Regions from separate parts of the Pedococcus sp. P3_C7 genome, predicted to be linked through region 1. Evidence: predicted binding sites of a transcription regulator. Region 1 holds the regulator's gene; the other holds the start of a gene.
The links. The regulator LexA, encoded in region 1, represses DNA repair genes until DNA is damaged. The targets are predictions, from matches to a motif close to TCGAACANNTGTTCGA.
Positions count from the first base shown of each region.

Region 2: AC1DS4_RS13995 (HNH endonuclease signature motif containing protein) is a predicted target of LexA. The motif match lies at 2,413-2,428, and genes of this name have one in related genera.

Region 1 covers NZ_JBFUHC010000013.1:94,525-106,411, reverse strand. Annotated here, with positions in the region: gene AC1DS4_RS18010 (vitamin B12-dependent ribonucleotide reductase) at 1-502, opposite strand, end outside; gene nrdR (transcriptional regulator NrdR) at 679-1,191, opposite strand; gene AC1DS4_RS18000 (hypothetical protein) at 1,726-2,214, shown strand; gene AC1DS4_RS17995 (ZIP family metal transporter) at 2,245-2,970, opposite strand; gene AC1DS4_RS17990 (N-acetyltransferase family protein) at 3,148-3,747, shown strand; gene AC1DS4_RS17985 (hypothetical protein) at 3,827-4,660, shown strand; gene AC1DS4_RS17980 (DUF998 domain-containing protein) at 4,650-5,351, opposite strand; gene AC1DS4_RS17975 (dihydrofolate reductase family protein) at 5,468-6,067, opposite strand; gene AC1DS4_RS17970 (SRPBCC family protein) at 6,181-6,609, opposite strand; gene AC1DS4_RS17965 (winged helix DNA-binding domain-containing protein) at 6,657-7,814, shown strand; gene AC1DS4_RS17960 (hypothetical protein) at 7,770-8,267, opposite strand; gene AC1DS4_RS17955 (LysM peptidoglycan-binding domain-containing protein) at 8,374-8,772, opposite strand; gene lexA (transcriptional repressor LexA) at 9,028-9,810, shown strand; gene AC1DS4_RS17945 (hypothetical protein) at 9,880-10,092, shown strand; gene AC1DS4_RS17940 (DUF4259 domain-containing protein) at 10,068-10,481, opposite strand; gene AC1DS4_RS17935 (N-acetyltransferase family protein) at 10,551-11,090, opposite strand; gene AC1DS4_RS17930 (class I SAM-dependent methyltransferase) at 11,109-11,786, shown strand; gene AC1DS4_RS17925 (NAD-dependent protein deacetylase) at 11,793-11,887, opposite strand, start outside.
Region 2 covers NZ_JBFUHC010000009.1:252,131-264,017, forward strand. Annotated here, with positions in the region: gene AC1DS4_RS13990 (trypsin-like serine peptidase) at 1-806, opposite strand, end outside; gene AC1DS4_RS13995 (HNH endonuclease signature motif containing protein) at 960-2,405, opposite strand; gene AC1DS4_RS14000 (FMN reductase) at 2,590-3,237, opposite strand; gene AC1DS4_RS14005 (LLM class flavin-dependent oxidoreductase) at 3,234-4,388, opposite strand; gene AC1DS4_RS14010 (CapA family protein) at 4,488-5,639, opposite strand; gene AC1DS4_RS14015 (chorismate-binding protein) at 5,675-6,700, shown strand; gene AC1DS4_RS14020 (aminotransferase class IV) at 6,708-7,550, shown strand; gene AC1DS4_RS14025 (TIGR02611 family protein) at 7,547-8,038, shown strand; tRNA gene AC1DS4_RS14030 (tRNA-Val) at 8,181-8,257, shown strand; gene AC1DS4_RS14035 (dienelactone hydrolase family protein) at 8,420-9,172, shown strand; gene AC1DS4_RS14040 (DUF6295 family protein) at 9,174-9,434, shown strand; gene AC1DS4_RS14045 (hypothetical protein) at 9,438-9,779, shown strand; gene AC1DS4_RS14050 (FAD-binding oxidoreductase) at 9,847-11,226, shown strand; gene AC1DS4_RS14055 (class I SAM-dependent methyltransferase) at 11,289-11,887, shown strand, end outside.

The DNA.
Region 1 (11,887 bases):
TCGAGTCCATCGAGTCGTCAACGGCGAGGATGAAGCAGGCGGAGACCTGCTGGGGGCTGTGCGTGCCGACGTTGAACCAGACCGGCGAGTTGAAGCTGAACACCTGGTGCAGCAGGGCGTAGGTCAGCTCGTGCTCGAAGATCTCGGCGTCCTCCGCGGAGGAGAAGTAGCCGTGGTCCTTGCCCGCCTTGACGTAGGTCAGCACGACGCGGTCGATGAGCTGCTTGAGCCCGGTCTCACGCTTGTCGGTGCCGAGCGCGCCGCGGAAGTACTTCGTGGTCACGATCGTGGAGGCGTTGACGCTCCAGAAGTCGGGGAACTCGACCCCGCGCTGCTCGAAGATCGTCTCGCCGGTCTTCCAGTTCTGCTGGACGACGTCGCGCTTCTCCCACGTCACCTCGTCGTACGGGTGCACACCAGGGGTGGTGTAGATCCGCTCTACCTTGACACCCTTGCCGGATGTCTTCCGGGCACCTGCACGTGCCCCTGCGGTTTCAGTCATTTCTGGTGGCCTCCCTAGCCCCTGGTGTTTCTACTGTTGATTGTCTCGTGCGGCACTGACAGTGCCGCGATGCTCTGGTGGTGCGTTGCCCTTGGTGGTGCGTCGCCTGTGGCCGTGCTTCTCGTGTGGTCTCTCGTCGTGCGTGGCCGTGCGGGACGGCGGGTATGCCGCGGGGCCTAGCCCGGCGGCATACCCGCCTGGGTCTGTGGTCGCGAGCGCGGCTCCGGCTCGGTGCCGGTGGCGTCGCGCTCGGCGCGCAGCAGGGTGATCGCACCCTCGAAGTCTTCAAGGCTGTCGAAGGCCTGGTAGACGCTGGCGAACCGCAGGTAGGCGACCTCGTCGAGCTCGCGCAACGGTCCGAGGATCGCCAGGCCCACCTCGTGGGCCTCGACCTCGGCCTGCCCCTGCTGGCGGATGCACTCCTCGACCCGCTGGGCCAGGATCGCGAGGTCGTCCTCGGTGACCGGACGGCCCTGACAGGCCTTGCGGACGCCGACGAGGACCTTGCTGCGGCTGAACGGCTCGTTGGCGCCGGAGCGCTTGGTGACCGTCAGGCTCGCCGTCTCGATGGTGGTGAAGCGACGACCGCACTCGGGGCACTGGCGACGCCGGCGGATCGAGCTGCCGTCGTCGGTCGTGCGCGAGTCCATCACGCGGGAGTCGGTGTGCCTGCAGAACGGGCAGTGCATGTCGGTCTCCTCCCGGTGGGGTCTGCTGGTGCGGATCCGGCCCCGTCCTGTGGACGGAACTGGGGACTTGCTGGGGACAACGTGTGGACAACCCGCCCTAGCCTGTGCACTACATGTGGACGAACTACAGCGGTGTAACCACTAGATGTAGGGCTAGTCTGCCTCGCTGTGACGTGCGACGCAAGCCGTTCCCCGAAACTTGTAGCGAAGTGTGCATCGCCGCAGGTCAGAGGCTTGCGGCGGCGCGGCGCGACACGCCCAAACTGGTGCTGGTGTGACTGATGTGACGTCAGAGGCGCCCAGATGTGGGGTCTGTCCTGAATCCACTCCCCCACATGTGGTGCTCCGGCTCGCGGAGGGCTCTTGGACGGCTCGCGATGGGCTCGTGGGGCGCTCACTGGCCACATCCCCAGGCACCCCACGGTAAACCGGCTCACCCCTCGGCGACTGGCGCCTACGCAGAGTGAGGGACCCCTCCCCGGCCGCTCGGGTGCAGCATGGGGCCGTTGCAGGGAACCATCGGAGGAGGTTCTCATGAGCCAGGGAGAGATGAATCGTCGTCAGCTGGTCCGGGCCGCAGCGGGGGTGGCCGCCGGAGGGGTGCTGATCGGAGGCACGGGGGTGGCGTCCGCTTCGGCGGGCGAGGGCCATTCGGGCCGGGGGCCGGTGGGCACGTGGGTGGTGGACCACACCGACGACCCGCCCGCCGAGCCCGCCCCAGGTCGGACCGTTGTCAGCCTCGCGCTGGGGGGCGTCTTCGTCGGCAACGACCTCAAGCCGCCGGGCCCCGGCACCACCGGCGCCTGGGCATCGACCGGCCACAACCGCTTCAAGGCCACGGCCTGGGGGGCGATCCCGGGCCAGCCAGGCGGTGATCCCGACGTCACCTTGAGGCTGAAGATCCGAGGCAAGGTCCAAGGCGACACCGTCTCGGGGACCTACCGCTTCACCGTGTTCGCGCCGGACGACAGCACGCTCGCCGACGGCACCGGGACATACACCGGCACCCGCCTCGAGGCCTGACAGGAGGGGCGGCGCCGCGCGCCACCTCGGTTACGCCATCGAGAGCAGGAACGCGGCGCTGAACCCCACCACCGTCAGCAGGCCGACGAGGCGTCCGGCGTGCTCCACCGCCTCGGGGACCATCGTGTCCGCGAGCATCGTGAGGATCGCCCCGGCGGCGAACGCCTGGATGGTCGCGACCACGGCCGGATCCGCCCCGTCGAGCAGGACGCGACCGAGCGCCGCCGCGACGGTGGAGGCTGCGGCGACCGCGAGCCACATGCCCATGATGAACCGCGCGCTGTGCCCGGCCGACTTCATCCCCGCTGAGGACGACAGTCCCTCGGGGATGTTGGACAGGAACACCGCGGCGACGACCGCCACGCCCACGCCTCCCCCGCCGATCGTGCTGACGCCGATCGCTGCCGACTCCGGTATGCCGTCGAGCAGGGCTCCGAGCGCCAGTGCGGTCCCAGCCGCGCCGGCTTGAGGGCCGTTGGGGCTCTTGCGCCGGTGCCCGCCGCGGCTGTCGATCCACCAGTCGCCGAGGAAGAACACGACCGACCCGGCCAGCAGGCCCAGGACAGTCGAGACTCCCCCGGCCTTGTCGTAGGCCTCACCGGCGAGCTCGAAGGTCAGCGCACTGACGAGCACCCCCGAGCCGATCGCCATGACCCAGCCGATGACGCGCTTGGAGGCGGGCAGCCAGATGCCGGCCGCCGCCCCGATGAGCAGAGCCGCTCCGCCGACGAATCCCCAGAACGCTGCTTCGAACACCCGCGTCTCCTGTCCTCGACCACGCTTGACCTGCGCCGATGCGGCAGCGGGCCCTCGGACCCTACCTGCGCCCAGCTCTCGAGGAGGTGGCAGATCGACCCCTCCTCCGGCGATGGGAGCGGTGTGCCACCCTCTCGACTCGCGCGGGTCGTCGGTGCCTGGTGCTTTGCTGGGCTCGTGACGGCAACGGAGACGTGGGAGACGCACCCGGTGACGCCCGACCGGTTCGAGGACTTCGCCGACGTCATCAACAAGAACCGGCGCGCCAACCACTGCTGGTGCCTGTCCCACCGCCTCCAGGCCAAGGAGATCGAGCATCTCGGCGGCACCGGGCCGGACGCCCGCGAGAGCGCCATGCGCAGCCTGTGCGAGCGCGAGCACCCGCCGGGAGTCGTGACCTACCTCGACGGCGAGCCCGTCGGTTGGTGCAACATCGGCCCGCGCTCGGAGATCACCCGGCTGGCGAAGTCGGCGCTCATGCGTCCCGTCGACGACCTGCCGGTGTGGAGCATCGTCTGCGTCGTGGTGCGTTCGGGGTTCCGCAGGCGTGGCGTGACGGAGCACCTCATCGAGGGTGCCGTGGAGTATGCCGCGGCGAACGGCGCGCCCGCCGTCGAGGCCCACCCGGTCGATCCCGGCGACCAGCGGATGGACCTCACGATGGCGTTCGTCGGGACCCGTCACATGTTCGAGAAGGCGAGGTTCGCGGTCGTCGGGACCACCGACGCGGTCGCCAGCAAGCTGCCACGGCTGGTCATGCGCCGCACCCTCACCTGACTGCCGGCTGCGCGCCACACGTAGCACCTTCGTGCAAACGGACGATGTCGTCCGCAAAGGCACGGAGGATCGTCGGAGCATGGCCACGATTCCCGAGGACGACTGGCGCCGACGGCCCGGCATCTTCTTCGCCGTCAACGTGATCTCGATGGCGGCGCTGCTCGTCGCGGTGCTGATCTACTCCAAGGACCCGGAGCCGAGCCGGCTCTACTGGTCGTTCTCGTTCCAGTCGGTGGTGCCCCTGTGGGTGCCGTGGGCAGGGGCGCTGGGCGGGGCGACGATCAGCCTCGTCGGGATCGTCAAGCACGCCCACAACTGGGACCCCGACTACTACCTGTGGCACCTCGCCCGCCCGCTGCTCGGCGGCGTGTGCGGCACCATCGGCGTGCTGATCGTCGTGCTGCTCATCAAGAGCGTCACCGCCTCCCCCACGACGCCCGCCAGTGGCGGCTCGGCGGCCGCGGTGCCCGTGGCCTACGACGGGCCGGGCATCGCCATTCTGGCCGTGATCGCGTTCGTCATCGGCTTCCGCGAGGAGACCTTCCGGCACCTCATCGAACGCGTCGCCGACGTCATCCTCGGTCCGGGCGCGGCGACGACCAAGGACATCGTCGCCTTCGTGCCTCGCAGCCTCGACCTGACCACGACGGGCACCAACCCGGTGGGCAGCACCGTCCACCTGTTCAACGGCAGCAAGGACGCGCTCGGCATCGCGGCGGGCTCCCTCGTGGTCGAGCCGTCCACGGCCGGGTTCGTCGCCGAGCTCGAGACCGAGGGCGCCATCGCCCCTGGCGATGCGGTCTCAGTGACCGTGACCTGGACGCCCGCCGGCCCCGGCACCGCGACGGCCAAGCTCACCGCACAGCTCGGCGGGTATGCCGCGGACGTCCAGCTGCGGGGAGTCAGTACCTGAAGTCGTGGCTCCGCAATCTCAGCGCCAGGGCGACCAGGCAGGGGAACGTCACGGTGAGGATGACGACGCGCTGGGCCAACCCGGCATACCCGTGCAGTGGGGCATCCTCGGGGATCGCGAAGGCGCCGAGCGTCACGAATCCGACCAACGCCAGCAGCCCGGCGGCGAGGGTCCAGCGTGGCAGCACTGTGCCCCATCGCGGATCGGCCCGCAGTCCGTGCGACAGGGCGAGCAGCGCCAACCCTGAGCTGAGGAAGAAGGTCACGCCGCCGACGAAGTGGTACCCGGGGTCGTAGGCGACGCCTTGGGCGTCCTGCTCGATGGGGAAGGCCGCGGCGATGAACAGTCCGACGCTGCACAGCCCGAGGAGGGCCGGGCCCAGCCGGCTCAGCCGGCTCCGAGCGACACCGCGGTGCATCCCCCCAGCGAACGCCGCCATGAAGACGCCGAACACGACGAAGTTCGCCTGCTGGACCCAGCCGTGCGGTCCGGCCTCGAGGTTGCTCACCGGCTCGCTGACCCAGTCGTAGGTGTCGTGGCGGGCCAGCTGCTGGACGAGGAAGACCGAGGTGAACAGGATCGGGCCCGTGATGCCGGCGAGGGCAGACCAGTGCAGGTCTGCCGTGCCGGCGTGGGGGGCGCCTCCGGTGGCGGTGGGGATTGCCTTGTGTGGCGAGATCGAGGTGGTCATGGCTGCCTCCTGGTCGGGTGGGTGCTCATGCCCTCGACGCTATGAAGGGGCCGCCTCATCCCGCGTCGGCCGATCCGCCCACTCGTGCACTCACCTGGATGGGTCGATCGACCCATCTAGCCCTTGTTCACGCTGTAGTCGATGAAGGTGGCGTACTCACTCTGCCGGACGCCCTTGTGGGTCAGCTCGATGTCCTGCTCGAAGCCGTCGAACAGTCGCTTGCCCCCGCCCAGGATGACCGGGGCCACGATGATCGACAGGTCGTCGACGAGCCCAGCGGCCAGGGCCTGCCGGATCACGTCGGCGCCGCCCATCACGTGCACGTCCTTGTCCCCTGCGACGGCCCGCGCCTGGTCGACGGCCTCGGCCAGACCGTCGACGAACGTGAACGCGTCGCCCTCGGGCTGGTCCTCCGGTCGGTGCGTGACGATGAAGAACGGCACGTCCCAGGGGTTCTGGTCACCCCAGTGCCCGGCGGCCTCGTAGGTCGCGCGCCCTCCGACCACCGCGCCGAAGTTGGCCATGGCCTCGTCCATCCACGCCTTGTCGACCTCCCCCATCTGGCCGGTCGGCTCCTCGGCATAGGTCCACGGCCCGCCGAACACCCAGTAGTGCAGCCGCTCGCCACCCTCACCGAGCCCCTTGTCCGGGCCGTCGTCCGGCCCGGTGACGTAACCGTCGACCGACGTCGTGATCCCCGCGATGACCTTGCCCATGACTGCCGCCTTCCGTGGTCCGCGCCCACGGTCGGCGTCGGCCCGGTGTTCGTGTCTCCTGGTGTTCCTGTCAGCAGTACCGACCGGCCACGGTCCACGAACTCATCGGTCCCTCAGGCGGGCCCGCCCTCGCACTGCGCCTTGAGCCCCGCCGACTCCATCGCGAGGTAGCGCTCGGTGAGCCCGTGGTAGAGCCGGCCGACCAGCGAACCCACGATCCCGCTCTGCTCCACCGAGAGCCGGACCCTGCTGCCACCGCCGGGGAGCGCCTCCACCGAGTGCCTCGCCGTGGTGAGCGCCCCGGGGCCGGCCGACACCCACGTGAACATCCGCCCCGGGTCGAACTCGGTCACCACCCAGTCCACCGTCGGGACCTTGGGCTGGCTGATCTTGGCGGCCGAGCCCGTCCGCAACGGGCCGTCCTCGAGGCGGCGAACCCAGCGCACCGAGGCGGTCCAGTCCGACCAGTGCTCGACGTCCGTGAGCACCTCCCAGACCCTGTCCGGCGGGGCGGCGATGTCGACCGTCGTGCTCTGCTCCACCCCTCCATGGTCGCGCACCTGTCGGCGGTATTCGAGAGGATGACGCCATGGATCACGCGAGCGTCGTCGCCCAGCGGCTGGCCACCCAGCGGCTCAGCTCGGCGCCGCTGCCCCGCGCCGCCGACGTCGTGCGACTGCTCACCTGTGTGCAGAGCCAGGAGCGCGACCACGCCTTCTTCTCACTTGCCATGCGCTCCCGCAAGGACCGGTATGCCGCGGTGCAGCGTGAGTTCGACGCCAGCGCCTTCCTGCGCACCCACATCCTGCGGCCGACGTGGCACTTCGTCGCCCCCGAGGACCTGCGCTGGATCCTCGCCCTCACCTCGCCGCGCGTGCTGTCGAGCATGGGAGCGCGGCACCGCCAGCTCGGCCTCGACGAGGCCAAGCGTCTCGGAGACGGGTTCGACCTGCTGGCAGAACTGTTGCAGGACAAGAACTTTCTCACTCGGCCCGAGCTCGGTGAGGCGTTCGTCGAGCGCGGTTCACCCATCAAGCCGGGCGAACAGCTCGGCCACCTGCTCATCGTCGCGGAGATGCGCGGCCTGGTCTGCTCCGGGCCGATGAAGGGTGTCCACCACTCCTACGCCCTGGTCGACGAGGTCATCGCGCCGACACTCGAACGCAGCCGGGACGAGGCCGTCGTGGAGCTGGTCCGACGGTTCTTCAGCGGCCACGGGCCGGCCTCGGTCAAGGACTTCACCCGGTGGGCCACCATGACGGTCAGCGACACCAAAGCAGCGCTCGCGCAGCTCGGCGACGACCTGGAGGAAGTGGAGATCGACGGCATCCCGCACTGGTTCGACCCCACGCAGGTGCGACGGGTCAGCCGAGGCGCCCCGGCGGCATACCTCTTCCCGACCTATGACGAGGCGGTGCTGACCTATCCGCAGGTGAACTTCTCAGCGCTGCCGGGCCACCCCTATGCCGAACACACCGACCCGTTCTGGGCGAGCGTGGTACTCGACGGCACCAACGTCGGGCTCTGGAAACGGACCGTGCGACCCGACGCCGTGCAGGTCGAGGTGCACCTCGCTCCTGAGGTCTCGACTCGAGGACGCACCCAGGTCAGGGTGGCGGCCCAGCGCCTCGCTGGCTTCCTCGGACGCGACCTGTCCCTGGTCGAGAACGAGGGCACCCCGCCCCCCCCCCCCGCCACCGTCCTAGGAGACGAAGCCCCGGAAGGTGTCGGTGATGCAGCCGACTGAGCCGGCATCCAGCGTGCACGTGCGGTTGTCGCCCGCCAGCTTGCCCCCGCCCGAGCTCACGCCCGGCAGGGTCGAGTCGATGACCCACCAGTCCCCGAAGGTCCGGTAGCCGCCGCCTTCTGGGAGCACGTTCGGGTTCTGGAACGCGGGGAGGGTGATGAAGGCCTGGTAGCCGACAGTCACCGTCGCCGTGCCGCAGGTCAGCTGCTTGACCCCGCTGAAGACGAGCTGGTTGTGGGTCCGCAGGTCGGCGGCGTTCTCGAGGTCGGTGACCTGGGTGCAGGACGAGAGCGGACCAGTCGCGGCCGTGATGTCGCTGGGCCCGTCCACGAACTGGGTGTCGACGGTGAACGAGGTGGGAGTTCCCGCCGCGGCGATGGCCGGGAGCACCGAGAAGGTCACTGCTCCGGCAGCTGCGGCCAGGGCGGCCGCCATCCGTGTGGTGGTGTGCATGCCGACCACGGTCCTACGAGGTTCGCCCCCAGCGCATCGTGGTTATCGCGTAGCGCGAAATGCGTAGGCCACTCGACCGACGCGCTCAGTCGCCAGCTGGCGGGTCTCAGCCGACGGCGGGGATGAGCAGCGTCTGACCGGCGTGGACGTTGCTGTCGGTCAGGTCGTTGGCGACCTGGATCTGGGCGACCGCCTCGGCCATGGACAGCTGCGGGAGCTGCTCGACCGCGATCTGCGACAGGGTCTGACCGGACTGCACCGTGGTGGAGTGGTCGATCACGGTGGCGGACGCGCCACCGGAGAACACGGCGATCGCCAGGGCCACGGCCGTCACCACGACGGTGAGCGTGATCGCGAGCCGGGCTGCACGGGTCAGGCGCAGCGGGGCGGCGGGAGCGACGGCGACCTCTGGGCCGGTGGGCACCGAGACCAGGCGGGGGCGAGCCGGGCGAACGGGGACCCGCACCGGTGCGGGGGCGACGTCCCAAGCGACTGCTGCACTCATCAGGTCCTCCATCGTGACGTGCTCTGCTGCGTTCCTCGAACGGATGTGCGAAGAACTGCTTGACTGATTTCTAGCACGCATGTTCGAATCAATCAAGACACGCGTCGAACACATGTTTGGCACAGGCGTTCGAAGGCCATACGCTGTGTTCATGCCGCAAGCACATCAGAGGGCACTGACAACGGCTCCTCAAGCACCCGGCATACGGCACCTGACCTGCACCTGCACCCGAAACTGCTCAAGTGAGGAAGCGGCATGAGCGACGACAACGTCAAGGAACTGCCCGACCGCGATCGCGGTGACGGGCTCACCGTCCGGCAGCGACGGGTGCTCGAGGTGATCCGCAACTCGGTCGACCGGCGCGGCTACCCGCCGAGCCTGCGCGAGATCGGCGAGGCGGTCGGCCTCACGTCCCCCAGCTCGGTCGCCCACCAGCTCTCCACCCTCGAGCGCAAGGGCTTCCTGCGCCGCGACCCCAACCGGCCGCGCGCCATCGAGGTGGTCTCCCCCGACTCCCCCGCCGACATGCGGGGCTACCGCGGCGGCGCCTCCGCCGAGGACGAGACGGCGACCTACGACGAGACCGGGTCCGGCGACCAGCGCCCGGCTGCGACCTACGTGCCCGTGCTCGGGCGTATCGCCGCCGGTGTGCCCATCCTGGCCGAGGAAACCGTCGAGGACGTCTTCCCGCTCCCCCGGCAGATCGTCGGCGAGGGCCAGCTGTTCCTCCTCCAGGTCGTCGGCGACTCGATGATCGACGCCGCGATCTGCGACGGCGACTGGGTCGTCGTCCGCCAGCAGCCCACGGCCGACAACGGAGACATCGTCGCGGCGATGCTCGACAACGAGGCCACCGTCAAGACCTTCAAGCGCAAGGACGGCAAGGCGTGGCTGATGCCGCACAACGCCGCCTTCGACCCCATCCCGCGGAGCGCCTCGTGCGCGCCGCGGCACACGTGCGTGCAGGCGCATGGTGGGGCCGGCACGAGTCGACCCATCATCCGTTCGGCTGATGGCTCATTCGCCCGAACGGACTGAAGCGGACCCCGCGGGCGCGTGTGCGTCACGTGCCCCGTAACAGGCGACTCGCACGAGCGTTCTCTACACATGGAGGCCCAACCCGACCCCGATCTCACCGACCAGGTGCTGGGGTCCGAGATCGAACTGCTCGCGGACCTGATCGACGCCGCGAGCCACGCCTGCTCGCAGCTGAACCTGGACCAGATCGACGCGGCTCTCGGGATCTGTCGGGCACAGGGTCAGCTCCCCGCCCAGTCCCCCGCCCATTCCCCCGCTCAGTCACCCAGCGCGTCGAGGTAGTGCGTGATCTTGGTGGCGAAGCGTTCGCCGCCGTCACCCTCGGCCCACAGCTCCCACAGCTCGTTGTCGTCTGACTGCATTGCCCGGTGCAGTGCCCGGGTGGCGAGCTCCTCCAGCTGTTCGTCCACCTCGATGGGTTCCTCGTCGACCCACCAGGGCACATTGCGTTCTCCCACCACGGATTCGAAGTCGTCGCAGGCAGCCACGAGCACCGCTGCGGCCACCGCCTGCGACATGGTCGGCGCCTCGATGTACCCCCGCGCGCGGACCACTTGGTCGAGGGCCGCCTCGACCCGCTTGCGTCGTACGTCGTGCTCGGACTCCTCGAGCTCGTCGAGCAGGTCGAGTGCGTCGTCGTTCTCGAACGGCCCGGCTCCGGTGGCGCCCATCTCCCAACCTCCACAGCGTGCGAACGATGCTCCTTCGAGGGTGCCAAGAGACGCAGCGACACGCCAGTCCTACTCGTGCGGAGTCATCCGTTGGTACCAGGCCGTGTCGACGTAACGACCGAACTTGTGTCCGACCTCGCGAAGCACTCCCACCCGCTCGAAGCCGCACGCGACGTGCAGCGCCACGCTGGCGTCGTTCGGCAGGGCGATCACGGCCACCTGGGTGTGCACCTCAGGTGCAGCGTCCAGCCGCGCCAGCAGCGCGGCATACAGGGTCCGTCCGAGGCCGAGACCGCGCGCGCCTTCCGCGAGGTAGACCGACACCTCCTTGGTGCCGTCGTAGGCCGGTCGCGGGCGGAAGGTGCCGGAGAACGCGTACCCGAGCAGCTGTTCGTCCGCGCAGGCGACCAGGACGACGTTGCCGACGTTGCCGGCACTGGTGGCGGCGAGCTTCTCACCGAGGTATGCCGCGCCGCGGGGTTCGGTGTCGAAGGTCGCCAGCGAGGTGCGGACCTGCTCGTCGTAGATGGCGGCCATCGCGGGGAGGTCCGCCTGCGTCGCGTCACGGACGACGATTGCGCGGCCGCTGTCCGGGGCAATGCTGGTCATATCGGCGATGCTAGGGGGATGAGCGACGAGCAAGGCGACCGCCACGACCACAGCCACGGGACGCACGACTCGGCTGCGGCGGCGAAGCTGCCGGACCCCGACCGCGGTGGGCCGACGGACCGACAGGCCTTGTGGGACGAGCGGTATGCCGCCCACGAGCACGTCTGGAGCGCGACGCCCAACGCCGAGGTGGAAAGGATCGTGGGCGCCTGGCCGCCCGGTCGCGCCCTCGACCTCGGCGCCGGCGAGGGCCGACACGCCGTGTGGCTGGCCTCGAAGGGCTGGCGGGTCACGGCGGTCGACTTCTCGGCGGTGGGGCTGGCCAAGGGCGAGAAGGAGGCCTCCAGTCGCGGGCTCCGGATCGACTGGGTGGTGGCGGACGCCAGGTCCTGGCACCCGGCGCCCCTATTCCTCTTCGACCTCGTCCTCGTGTCATACCTCCACCTCCCCTCGGACGTCGTCTCCCGCACCCGGACGTGGCTGACGCCCGGCGGTGCGCTGGTGGTCGTCGGCCACGGCCTGCGCAACCTCACCGAAGGGGTCGGTGGCCCGTCCGACCCGGCGCTCCTGCACACACCCGAGCAGCTGCGGGCGGCGGCCGGGGACCTGCAGGTCGAGCGCTGCGAGGAGTACCTGCGGCCCACCGAGCAGGGCGACGCGATCGACGTGGTGCTGATAGCCCGGCGACCGGCGTGAGGTTCGTCAGGCTGCCAGCCGGCTGAGCAGCTCCTCGAGGGTCGGGGCGAGGGGCGCGTCGAGCTGCACGGTGGCCTCGCCGTCGCCTCGGGTTGGTCCGC
Region 2 (11,887 bases), on a different contig from region 1:
AGCTCCCAGCTGTCACTGAGCAGGGGAGCCCCGGATGAGCCGGGTTCGGTGTCGGCGTCGTAGAGCAGGTACTTGGGGTTCTCCACCCCTTGACCGTCGACGAGGGGACCGCTGAAGGTGTTGTTGCGCAGGGTGACTTCGCGGTGCCGCCCCTGGGGGTGCTGGATGACGTTGACCGGCTGGCCCTTCACGATCTTGCCCACCCCGCCGTGCATGGCGATGTAGCCGAACGTCTCGCCCGGGGGCTTGCCCGCGACCGGGGCCACGGCGACCAGGGTGAAGTCCAGGTCGTCGGCGGGGCTGGTGACGAAGCACCGCTCGGGCTGGAGGGCCACCTTCGTGGGCTGGCTCGCGCCGTCCTCGTCCTCGACGTAGCGGAACCAGGCAATGGTGTCCGCCGCGGTCTCGGCCGAGTCGAGGACGTGGTGGTTGGTCATCAAGACCCATGGCGAGACGAGGAAACCGGTGCCCATCTCCATGGCGGTGGTGAGCTTCGCGACGGCTTCGGCACGCTTCGCGCCCGCGCCCAGCCACCACCCCGGCAGGAAGTCGGCGTTCTTGAAGATCCGCTCGAGGGTCTCGTCGACGACGGTCGGCGATGCGTTGCCGGCCACCGGTGCGCCCTGCCGCCTGGCATACGCGACCTTGCGGGCCAACGGCTCGGTCCGCCACGCATCCCGTTTCGCCGACCGCACTGCCTCGATCTGCTCGACCGTGGCCGGCCCGGGCGTGAACGTGGGTTCAGGCAGGGCAGCCGTAGGGTCTGCCCCTTGCGCTGGGTCGGGCAGGGCACTCATGATCGCCATCGCGGCACGCCTCCGTGGTCGTCCTTGCTGCTGGTCGGAGGGGCTTCCCTGCAGATGCCTCAGTATGGGCGCGATGTCGCCCGCTGGGCATCAGCAAGATGACGTAGGGGCGATCGGGCAACGCGCCGCACGAGTCGGACCGCGCGGAGGTCGTCAGCCCGCAGAGACGGCGTGCAGGTGGGTTCGTCGGGGCAGTTCGCGGTCGGGTGGGATCTCGATGTCAGCCCAGCGGGCGCGTTCCCCGGTGGGTGGTCGGTATGCCGGCTGCTCGCCGTCGCGGACCGCTCCGGGTGGAGCGCCGCCCTGCGGGGCGCCGCGTGGGGAGTTGTCGGGTGAGGCGGCAAGCTCAGTTGGAGTCGGTGGTCGGACGGGGAGTCCGTAGCGGTTGGTGACGACCAGGCCGTCGCGCCGGGTGGGGTCGCCGCTGATCGTGACGTCGCCACGGTCGATGGCGTCGTGGTGGAACGGGCAGAGACTGACCTGGTTGTCGACGTCGGTCGCGCCGCCCGATGCCCACTCCTCGAGGTGGTGGATCTCGACGAACCGGGTGGCCGTGCAGCCCGGGAAGCGGCAGCCGCGGTCGCGGTCCTCGATGAGCCGACGCGACCGACTCGGCAGGATCCGCATGGCGCGGCCCACGCTGACCGGCCGGCCATCGGTCTCCCAGACCGGCTGGACCATGCCGTCGGAGAGGAAGCGGCTCAGGAGTCGCTGCGGGATCGCTCCGCCGCCGTTGATCCAGGCGCCATCGGTCGACAGGTGCAGATAGACCCGGTAGTGACTGGACCGGCTGGTCGACGTCACGGTCGACAGCGCCCGGTGGGCGATCTCTTCGAGGGCATCGGCGTACGTGGGACGGTCCGCCCTGGAATCGTGCACCAGCGGGACGACGGACGCCCCCTCGCCACCACTGGAGCCCTGCCCGCTCTTCGTGTCTTCGGGCGGTGCCGCGCCAGTCTGGGCGATGAACAGCGCGTCCTTGGCTTCCTTGAGTGCCTGCTCGACCAATGCCCCGATCGGTGCCGGTGCGCTGTAGCGCAGCTGGAACCGGCCGTCGCGGTCGTAGTGCATGGACAGCTCAGGACGCGCGCAGGCTCGACGTTCCGCGTGGCCCTGTGCGACGGAGGCGTCTGTCGGCGAGCTCGGCTCGTTGGGCTCCGCCGGGTCACCGTCGCCAGGAGGAACGGTGAACGCGTGTCGCGAGACTGCTCGCCGCAGCTGCGGCACCGTCATGTGCACCGCCAGCTCACCGACCGACCGCTGGTGCGACGCGGGCACGTGGTGGGCGACGACAGCGGCCTGGTCCAGCGACAGGGCACCTGTCGCGACCGACCTGGCCATCGTCGGGAGCTCGGCTCGCCGCCGCGCCACCGCGACCACATCTCGCGCGTGCGCCGGCGACAGCCCTGCCCGGACGACGAAGTAGTGCTCGGGGGAGCGGAACCCGCCGTCGCCCCAGTGGTCGCCCTCGATGAGCTCGGCCGCGACGTCGACCAGCTCCGCGTGGGCGCGGTTCAACCGGCCGGCCACGGTCGCGGTGCGCGCCCAGAGGTCGCGCTGGACCTCGTCACGCTGCTCGGCAATCGGGCTGATCGACATGTCGCAATCGTACAGGTGTTCGAACTCCTTCGCAAGCGCCGTAACTGGGAAATTGGTTGCAGCGCAATGGAATTCATCGCAATGGGACTGTCGGTGCCACGTGCTAGGTGAGGTTGGTGCCGTGGTTCGGGAGTCTGCCGACGGAGGCGGTGATGACGTCAATGCCGTCCGCTCCTAGCGCGTCTCAGCGGGCGAGCAGCTCCTCGAACGGCACCGGATCGGCGAACTCGTCGACCCGAGCGGCCCTTGACGCCGACCCAGGCGCCGCGCCGCCGGTGACGAGGTCGGCGAGCTCGCCCGCGGCGACGGTGATGCGGCTCGACAAGCCGGCATCCACGGTGCCGCCCGTGCCCCAGTCCTCAGAGGCCGCGAAGACGCCTGTCGGCACCGTGACCGCCTTGAGGTAGGAGAACATCGGTCGCATGGCGTGCTCGAGCACCAGGGAGTGGCGCGCCGTGCCGGCGGTCGCCGCCATGAGCACCGGGGTGCCGCGCAGGGCCGAGTCGTCCAGGACATCCACGAACGTCTTGAACAGTCCGCTGTAGGACGCCTGGAACACCGGCGTCACGGCGATCACCGCATCAGCGTCGCGGACGGCGTCCAGGGCCAGGCGTAGGCCGCCGGTGGCGAAGCCGGTCAGCAGGGTGTTGGCGAGGTCGTGGGCGTGCTCGCGCAGGTCGACGAAGGTCACCTCCGCCTCGTCGCCGCGTTCGAGCAGGGCGTCCTGGGTGGCGGTGGCCAGCCGCTCGGCGAGCAGTCTCGTGGTGCTGGGCTGGCCCAGCCCGGCCTGCACGACGACGATCTGCCGGGCACTCGTCTGCTGGGAGCTCATCGGGTGACCTCCAGGTCCTGCGTGGCGGGAGTGGTGGCGGAAGTGGTGGCGTGCGTGGCGGGGCGCTCGGTGGCGTGCCTGGTCGCCGCGGCCAGTCGGCTGGCGTGAGTGGGGGCGTCCGGAACGTGGGCCGGCTTGCGCGCAGCCGCGATCTTCCGCAGCTCGGGCACGACCTGGGTGCCCAGGATCTCCACCTGCTCCATCACTGTCCGGTGCGGCAGCCCTGCGTGGTCGAGGAGGAACAGCTGGCGCTGGAAGTCGCCGACGGAGTCGGCCATCGCGGCATACCGCTCGATCACCTGGTCGGGCGAACCCACGGTGAGGGGCGTCTCCCGGCTGAAGTCCTCCAGCGACGGTCCGTGACCGTAGACGGGTGCGTTGTCGAAGTAGGGGCGGAACTCGCGCACCGCGTCCTGGCTGTTGGCTCGCATGAACACCTGCCCGCCGAGCCCGACGATGGCCTGGTCCGCGGAGCCGTGGCCGTAGTGCTCGAACCTGCGACGGTAGAGCGCCACCATCTGCCGGGTGTGGCTCATCGGCCAGAAGATGTTGTTGTGGAAGAAGCCGTCGCCGTAGTAGGCCGCCTGCTCCGCGATCTCAGTGCTGCGGATCGAGCCGTGCCACACGAACGGGGGTATGCCGTCGAGCGGGCGTGGCGTGGCGGTGAAGGACTGCAGGGGCGTGCGGTACTTGCCCTCCCCCGTCACGACCTCCTCGGTCCAGAGGCGGCGCAGCAACGCGTAGTTCTCGATGGCCAGCGGGATGCCGTCGCGGATGTCCTTGCCGAACCACGGGTAGACGGGGCCGGTGTTGCCGCGGCCCATCATCAGGTCCACGCGGCCGTCGGCGAGGTGCTGGAGGGTCGCGTAGTCCTCCGCGATCTTCACCGGGTCGTTCGTCGTGATGAGAGTCGTCGAGGTGGACAGCAGGAGCTTGTCGGTCTGCGCCGCGATGAAGCCGAGCGTGGTGGTGGGGGAGCTGGGCACGAACGGAGGGTTGTGGTGCTCACCGGTGGCAAAGACGTCCAGCCCGACCTGCTCGACCTGGCGTGCGAGCTCCACGGTGTTCTTGATCCGCTGGTGCTCGCTGATGGTCGTGCCGGTGGTCGGATCCATGGTCACGTCACCGACGGTGAAGATTCCGAACTGCATCGGGCTCGCGCTCCTCGTGAGTTGGGTGGATAAGTAGTTGCGAATTCAACTACATGAACCGCGAGCCGCCGGGTTTCATTCCGGGCGCAGGCGCCTGTGTCACTCCGGCGTGGCGTCCAGACGCGCGCACGCGCCGGCCTGCTGCCAGAGCCTGAGCAACCGGGCGCTGCTCGCAGCGTCGGGCTCGCGCGGTATGCCGTCCGCGCCGATCAGCATGGGGGTCCAGACGGCCTTGCGCACCGCACTCAACCTGCCGCGCTTGGTGCCGCGGGCGGCATCGACGTCGATCGACAGCGTCAGCACCCCCGAGCGGGCATCCGGCTCGCGGCTGCGCCACCAGACGAAGTTCCCGAACCCGTAGTCGACGTAGGCGCGCCCCAGCCAACCCGCCCCGTTGACGCGGTGCGAGTGTCCGCCCACGACGATGTCGGCCCCGGCGCCCTCGAGCGCCTCGGCGGTCTGGACGGACAGCCGGTCGGGGCACGCCTGGTAGTCCAGGCCCCAGTGCAGGAAGACGACGACGAGGTCGTACTTCGCGGCCGCGGCCGACACAGCCGACCGGAGCCGGTCCACCGGACTCGCACTGGCGATCCCGCCCTTGCCCGGACCCGCCGAGTAGCGCGCGAGCGTCATCTCGAAGACCTCGGAGGCACCGAACACCGCGACTCGGAGCCCCTTGGCCCGCAGGATCGCGGGGGCGAAGGCCTCCTCCTGGTCCTTGCCGATGCCGACGATCGGGACGGGACTCGACATCTTGGCCGCCAGGGTGTCCACGAGTCCCACGGGTCCGTAGTCGACGCCGTGGTTGTTGGCCATGCTCACCGCGTCGATCCCGGCGCTCTTGATCGTGTCGAGCGCCGACGCCGGAGCGCGGAAGTGGAACTCCTTGCCGATCTTGGTGCCGCGCTCGGTGATCGCCGTCTCGAGGTTGACCATGGCCAGGTCCGCTGCACCGAGCGAGGTCTGCAGCTCGTCCAATCCGTGGGGGTCGCGGGCGAGCGGGGCGAGGTAGTCCTCGAAGTGGACGTCCCCGGCGAACGCCATCGTCAGGGTGCCCGGGTCCGAGGCGCGCGCCGTCGTCGTGGGCGGTGCCGGTGTCGTCACCGGAGTCCCACCGGCCGTCATAGAGGCACTCGCGGGCGGCCGGGTGCTCGCAGGACGAGGGGGTGGCGCACCGTCGCAGGCGGCCGCGGCCAGCACCACGGCCAGGGCCGCGACGGGGGCGGCCACACCTGGGGCGAGAGGGCGCATGATCGGTGAGTCTAGGTCGGCCTAGGATCGCCATCGTGGAGGCGGCGACGGGGCACGCATTGTTCGGCGACCTGTACGCCACCCGCCCCGTTGAGGTGCGACACGACCTGGCGTCCCTGGAGTCGGGGTTCTGGGCCGTCGTCGCCGAGTTCGAGGGCGACGTCACCGCCGTCCGCTTCGCCGACGTCACCCGGTATGCCGCGCCCCCGACACCCGCGAGCTGGTCGCCCCTCGAAGGGGAGTGGGAGAGCAGCCTGGACCGGGCGGCATACCTCGACGGGGTCGCGGAGATCCGGGAGCGGATCGCTGCGGGCACGGTCTATCAGGTGAACCTCTGCCGGGTGCTGTCCCACGAGCTCCCCGAGGGCGCTGACCTCGACGGCCTGGCGCGGCTGCTGGAACGGGGCAACCCGGCACCCCACGCGGGACGGATCACGGTGCCGTCCCTCGGCCTGGACGTCGTCTGCGCGAGCCCCGAGGCGTTCCTCCTGCGCGGCGGGGACCGGCTCGAGTCCCGTCCGATCAAGGGAACGGCGACGACTCTCGAGGCGATGCTGCCCAAGGACTATGCCGAGAACGTCATGATCGTCGACCTCGTCCGCAACGACCTGTCGCACGTCTGTCGGGAGGGGACGGTGCGCGTCGACCACCTCTGCCGCCCCGAGGAGCACCCTGGCATGGTCCACCTGGTGTCCGCTGTGTCGGGAGAGCTGCGCCCGGGGGTGGGGTGGCCCGAGGTGATGGCGGCGACGTTCCCCCCGGGTTCGGTGTCTGGGGCGCCCAAACACACTGCGTTGCAGGCCATCTCGGATCTGGAGACCGTGGCTCGGGGGCCCTACTGCGGTGCCATCGGCTGGATCGATGCCGACCGGGGCACGGCGGAACTCGCTGTGGGTATCCGCTCGTTCTGGGCAGAGCGGGACGAGGACGGTCGGCGCTGGCTGCGGTTCGGCACGGGCGCGGGCATCACCTGGGGATCGGACCCCGTCGGTGAGTGGGAGGAGACACGGGTGAAAGCCGCGCGACTCATCGGGTTGGCATCTGGGAGGGTGGAGGCGTGAGCGAGTCATGAGCGACGTCAGGGTGTGGGTCAACGGTCGACTGACCGGAGTGGACGAGCCGTCCATCTCCGCCCTCGACCACGGCGTGACGGTCGGCGACGGGGCCTTCGAGACGGCCAAGGTCGACCATGGCCAGGTGTTCGCCGCGACCCGGCACGCACGTCGGCTGGACCGGACGCTGGCCGGCCTCGGCCTGCCTGCCGCCGACCACGACTACATCGCCCAGGGGGCCAAGGCGGTGCTCGAGGCCGGCGACCAGATCGAGTTCGGCCGGTTGCGCTACTCCGTCACCGGGGGAGCCGGGCCGCTCGGTTCGGACCGTGACGACAGCCCCCTCACCTACATCGTGACGGCGGGTCCGCAGCCGCGGCCGCCCGCCAGCGCCTCGGTCGCGGTGGTGCCCTGGACCCGCAACGAGCGCTCCGCCGTGGCCGGGCTCAAGACCACGTCCTATGCCGAGAACGTCGTCGCGCTCGCGTACGCCAAGGAGCGGGGCGGGATCGAGGCCGTCTTCGGCAACACGCGCGGCGAGCTGTGCGAGTGCACGGGCTCGAACATCTTCGTCGTGGTGGACGGGACGATCCTCACCCCACCGCTCGACTCGGGCTGCCTCGCGGGAATCACGCGGGAGGTCACCATCGAGTGGTGCCGCGAGGACGGCCTGGACGTGCGGGAGCAGACCCTGCCCCTGGATGTCCTGCGCGAAGCCGACGAGGTGTTCATCACCAGCAGCACCAAGGACGTGCTGGCGGTTCACGGAGTCGACGACCGTGCGCTCCAACCCGGTCCGGTCACGGCCAGGGCCGCCGCCGTGTTCGCGCGCCTGTGCGCCGAGCGGATGGACCCGTGAACGAGGGCAGCGACCCACCGTCAGCGGGGGAATCAGGGGCACCGGACCTGGCCGCACGGGAGGCCGTCGCCGAGGAGCTCGCCGCCGAGGAGGAGTCCGACTGGGAGTGGCGGCGCAAGATCCGGTCCAACCAGCACACGCACCGGATCTACAAGTGGGTCATCGGCATCATCGGCCTGCTGATCGTGGCGGGGGGTGTGGTCCTGCTCCCGTTGCCAGGTCCGGGTTGGGTGATCATCTTCGTCGGGCTGGCCGTCTGGGCGTCGGAGTTCGACTGGGCACAGCGCCTGCTGAAGTTCGCCCGGACCAAGGTGCGCGCGTGGGCCGACTGGCTCGAGCCCAAGCCGCTGTGGGTCAAGGCGCTCGTCGCCCTCGGGACTGCCGCGCTGGTCGGTCTGGTCTTCTACGCCATGTTCCTGGTGTCCGGGGTCCCCAGCCTCCTGCCTGACTTCGCGGAGGACTGGATCAACGGGCTGCCGGGGCTGTGACCCGGCGGGCGGGCCACCCGGCGGGCTGTGGGGCCCGAGAAGCGGCCGGTGACTCCCGGGACACCCCCGGATTTCACCTGATCCGCCCGATCCGGCTATTCTTCGGCAGGCCCGACCGTCACCGCGTGTGACGAGGGCACCTGGACGTGTAGCTCAGTTGGTTAGAGCGTTCGCTTCACACGCGAGAGGCCATGGGTTCGAGTCCCTTCACGTCCACCAGCACGAAGTCATGGCAGCACCCCCGCGGTTCTGGACCGGACGGGGGTGCTGCTTCGACGCTAGGGGAACGCAGGACCCGCGCCCACCGACCGGTGCATGAGCGCCTCTCGGACGCGGGTACTACAGCACTGGATGTAGGCATCCCGGGCATACCATCGCGAGGTGAGTGACTCCCTCAGCGCAACGACCGTCTCCCTGAACGGCGCAGACGGGGCGCAGGTCGAGGCCTATCTCGCCCGTCCGGACGGCCAGCACACCCGGGGCGGCGTGGTGGTCATCCACCACATGCCCGGTTACGACCGGGCCACCAAGGAGATGGTGCGCCGCTTCGCCGAGCTCGGCTACGACACCGTCTGTCCCAACCTGTACTCCCGCGAGGCGCCGGGAGCCGACCCAGCCGATGCGGCAGCCACGGCCAGGGCGCAAGGCGGCGTGCCCGACGAGCGGTTGGTCGGCGACGTCGGTGCGGCCGCGGCATACCTGCGCGCACTCTCGACGAGCGATGGCAGGGTGGGCGTCATCGGGCACTGTTCCGGTGGTCGTCAGGCCGTGCTCGCCGCGTGCCACCTCGACGTGGACGCTGCGGTCGACTGCTACGGCGCCTTCGTCACCGGGGAACCGCCGGCGGGCTACGCCCTGAAGATCACCAACCTGGTCGACCTGCTCCCGTCGTTGGAGGCGCCCCTGATGGGGCTGTTCGGTGTCGAGGACAAGACGCCGAGCCCGGCACACGTCGCCGAGCTGGACAGTCGCCTCACTAACCTGGACAAACCGCACGAGTTCCACTCCTACGAGGACGCGGGGCACGGGTTCTTCGCCGTCGACCGCCCGAGCTACCGGGTCGCCGCGGCCAACGACGGGTGGGAGCGGATCGCCCGCTTCTTCGCCACGCACCTGAGCCCACGGGAGAGCTGACATGTGCACGTACGCCACGGTTTCCGAACAGGTCGACGGCAGTGCAAAGGGGCCCGGTGGCGAGTGGTTCCACGTCACTGATGCCACGGTCTACTACGACCACCCGGTGCACGCGATGGCCGAACACACCCTCAACATCGACCTGGCCGACCCGTCGCGTGGCCCCGGGGCGCGCCTTGCGGTCGAGCTCACTCGTGACTCCGCTGGCCGGCTGGTCCGCGCGATCGAGGCTGCCCTTGCCTCCGCACCCCCGGAGGTCTGACGAATGTCCGCGCAGGTCAACGAGATCCACATCTTCCCCGTGCATGGCGAGCCCGGTCAGGACCTGCAGGGAGCGGTCGTCGAACCCGAGGGCCTGGCCGGTGACCGGCGCAAGAAGGCCGCCGTCCAGGTGGTCGCCGCCGAGGACGTCCGGTCCGACACCCGCGCCAACCTCGTCGTGACGCTGGGCTCGGCCGAGCTGGCCGCCAGCATCGGCAGGGTGCTGCGCGTGGGCGCTGTCGAGCTGGACGTCACCGGCACGGCACGCAACTGCCCGGGCGTGTATGCCGCGGTGCGGCGACCCGGCGAGCTCTTGGTGGGCGACGCGGTGGAGGTCGTGTCCTGAGCCTCGCGGGTGAACGCGAACGGGTAGGTACGTGACGCCGGTCGGTGTCGCGGCATAAGGTCGAATCGTGCTGGGGCTGCTGGATACGGGGACACACGAGCGCGCTGTCCAACGACTCGCGGCGAGCTATCGCGCCATCCCCGCGGATGCGCCGGTCAGGCTGGCCAAGAAGACGTCCAACCTGTTCCGGGCGAGGGACGCCTCGCAGGCACCAGGGCTGGACGTGTCGGGACTCGGGGGTGTGATCGCGGTCGACGTGCAGGCCCGCACGGCGGACGTGCAGGGCATGTGCACCTACGAGCACCTGGTCGACGCGACGCTGCCTCACGGTCTCGCGCCACTGGTCGTGCCACAGCTCAAGACGATCACGCTCGGCGGCGCGGTCACCGGGTTGGGCATCGAGTCGACCTCCTTCCGCAGCGGCCTGCCCCACGAGTCGGTGCTGGAGATGGACATCCTCACCGGCTCCGGCGAGATCGTCAGCGCGCGGCCCGAGGGGGAGCACGCCGACCTCTTCCACGGGTTCCCCAACTCCTACGGCACCCTCGGCTACGCCACCCGTCTGCGGATCGCCCTCGAGCCCGTGGAGCCCTTCGTGGCCCTGCGGCACCTGCGGTTCCACGACGTGGAGTCCATGGTCAGCGCGTTGGGCACGATCAGCGACACGGCTGAGCACCAAGGGGTTCGGGTGGACTACCTCGACGGCGTCGTGTTCTCCGCCACGGAGTCCTACCTCACGCTGGGCACCAGGACCGCCCAGCCCGGGCCGGTCAGCGACTACACCGGCCAGCAGATCTACTACCGCTCCATCCAGCACGACTCGCCCGAGCCCAAGGTCGACCGGCTGACCATCCACGACTACCTCTGGCGGTGGGACACCGACTGGTTCTGGTGCAGCCGGGCGTTCGGGGCCCAGAACCCCCGCCTGCGCCGACTCTGGCCGCGCCGCTATCGCCGCAGCTCGTTCTACTGGAAGCTCATCGCGCTCGACCACCGCCACGACATCGCGGACCGGCTGGAGGCGCGCAAGGGACAACCGCCACGCGAGCGGGTGGTCCAGGACATCGAAGTGCCCCTGGGCCGCACCGCCGAGTTCGTCCTCTGGTTCCTGCGCGAGATCCCGATCGAGCCGATCTGGCTGTGCCCGGTGCGCAGCAAGGGATCCTGGCCGCTCTACCCCCTCCGGCCGGGCGAGACCTATGTCAACGTCGGCTTCTGGTCCAGCGTCCCACGAGACGCCGACGGGGCGGAGGGTGCCGCCAACCGCCTCATCGAGGAGCAGGTCACCGCCCTCGATGGCCACAAGTCCCTGTATTCCGACGCCTACTACGAGGAGACTCAGTTCTGGAGGCTCTACGGGGGCGACACGTACGCCGCTCTCAAGCGACGCTACGACCCTGACGCACGACTGCTCGATCTCTACTCCAAGGCGGTGCAACGCAAGTGACGATCCTCAGGACGAACCGGTCCGACTCCCACCAGGGGTCTCAGCCTCCCCAGCGACTGTCGATGGCCCAGATCCTCGACGCGGTGTCCGCCGACGGGGTGCCGTTGCGCTTCACGGCCTTCGACGGGTCGGCCACCGGCCCGGCCGACGCGGCATACGGGCTCGACCTCAAGACCCCGCGGGGGGCGAGCTACCTCGCGACCGCGCCTGGCGACCTGGGCATGGCCCGGGCCTACGTCGCGGGCGACCTCGACCTGGTGGGCGTCCACCCGGGCGACCCCTACGAGCTGCTCAACGCGATGGGTGACCTCCACTTCAGGATGCCCCCGCCCAAGACCGCTGCGGCCATTGCCCGCTCGCTCGGCGTCGAGCTGCTCAAGCCTCCGCCGCCGCCCCCGCAGGAGGCGCTGCCACGCTGGCGCCGCGTGGCCGAGGGCCTGCGGCACAGCAAGACCCGCGACGCCGAGGCGATCCACCACCACTACGACGTGTCCAACACCTTCTACGAGTACGTCCTCGGCCCGTCGATGACCTACACGTGCGCCTGTTACCCCCATGACGGGGCCACCCTCGAGGAGGCGCAGGAGAACAAGTACCGCCTCGTCTTCGACAAGCTGCGGCTCGCCGAGGGTGACCGACTCCTCGACATCGGCTGCGGCTG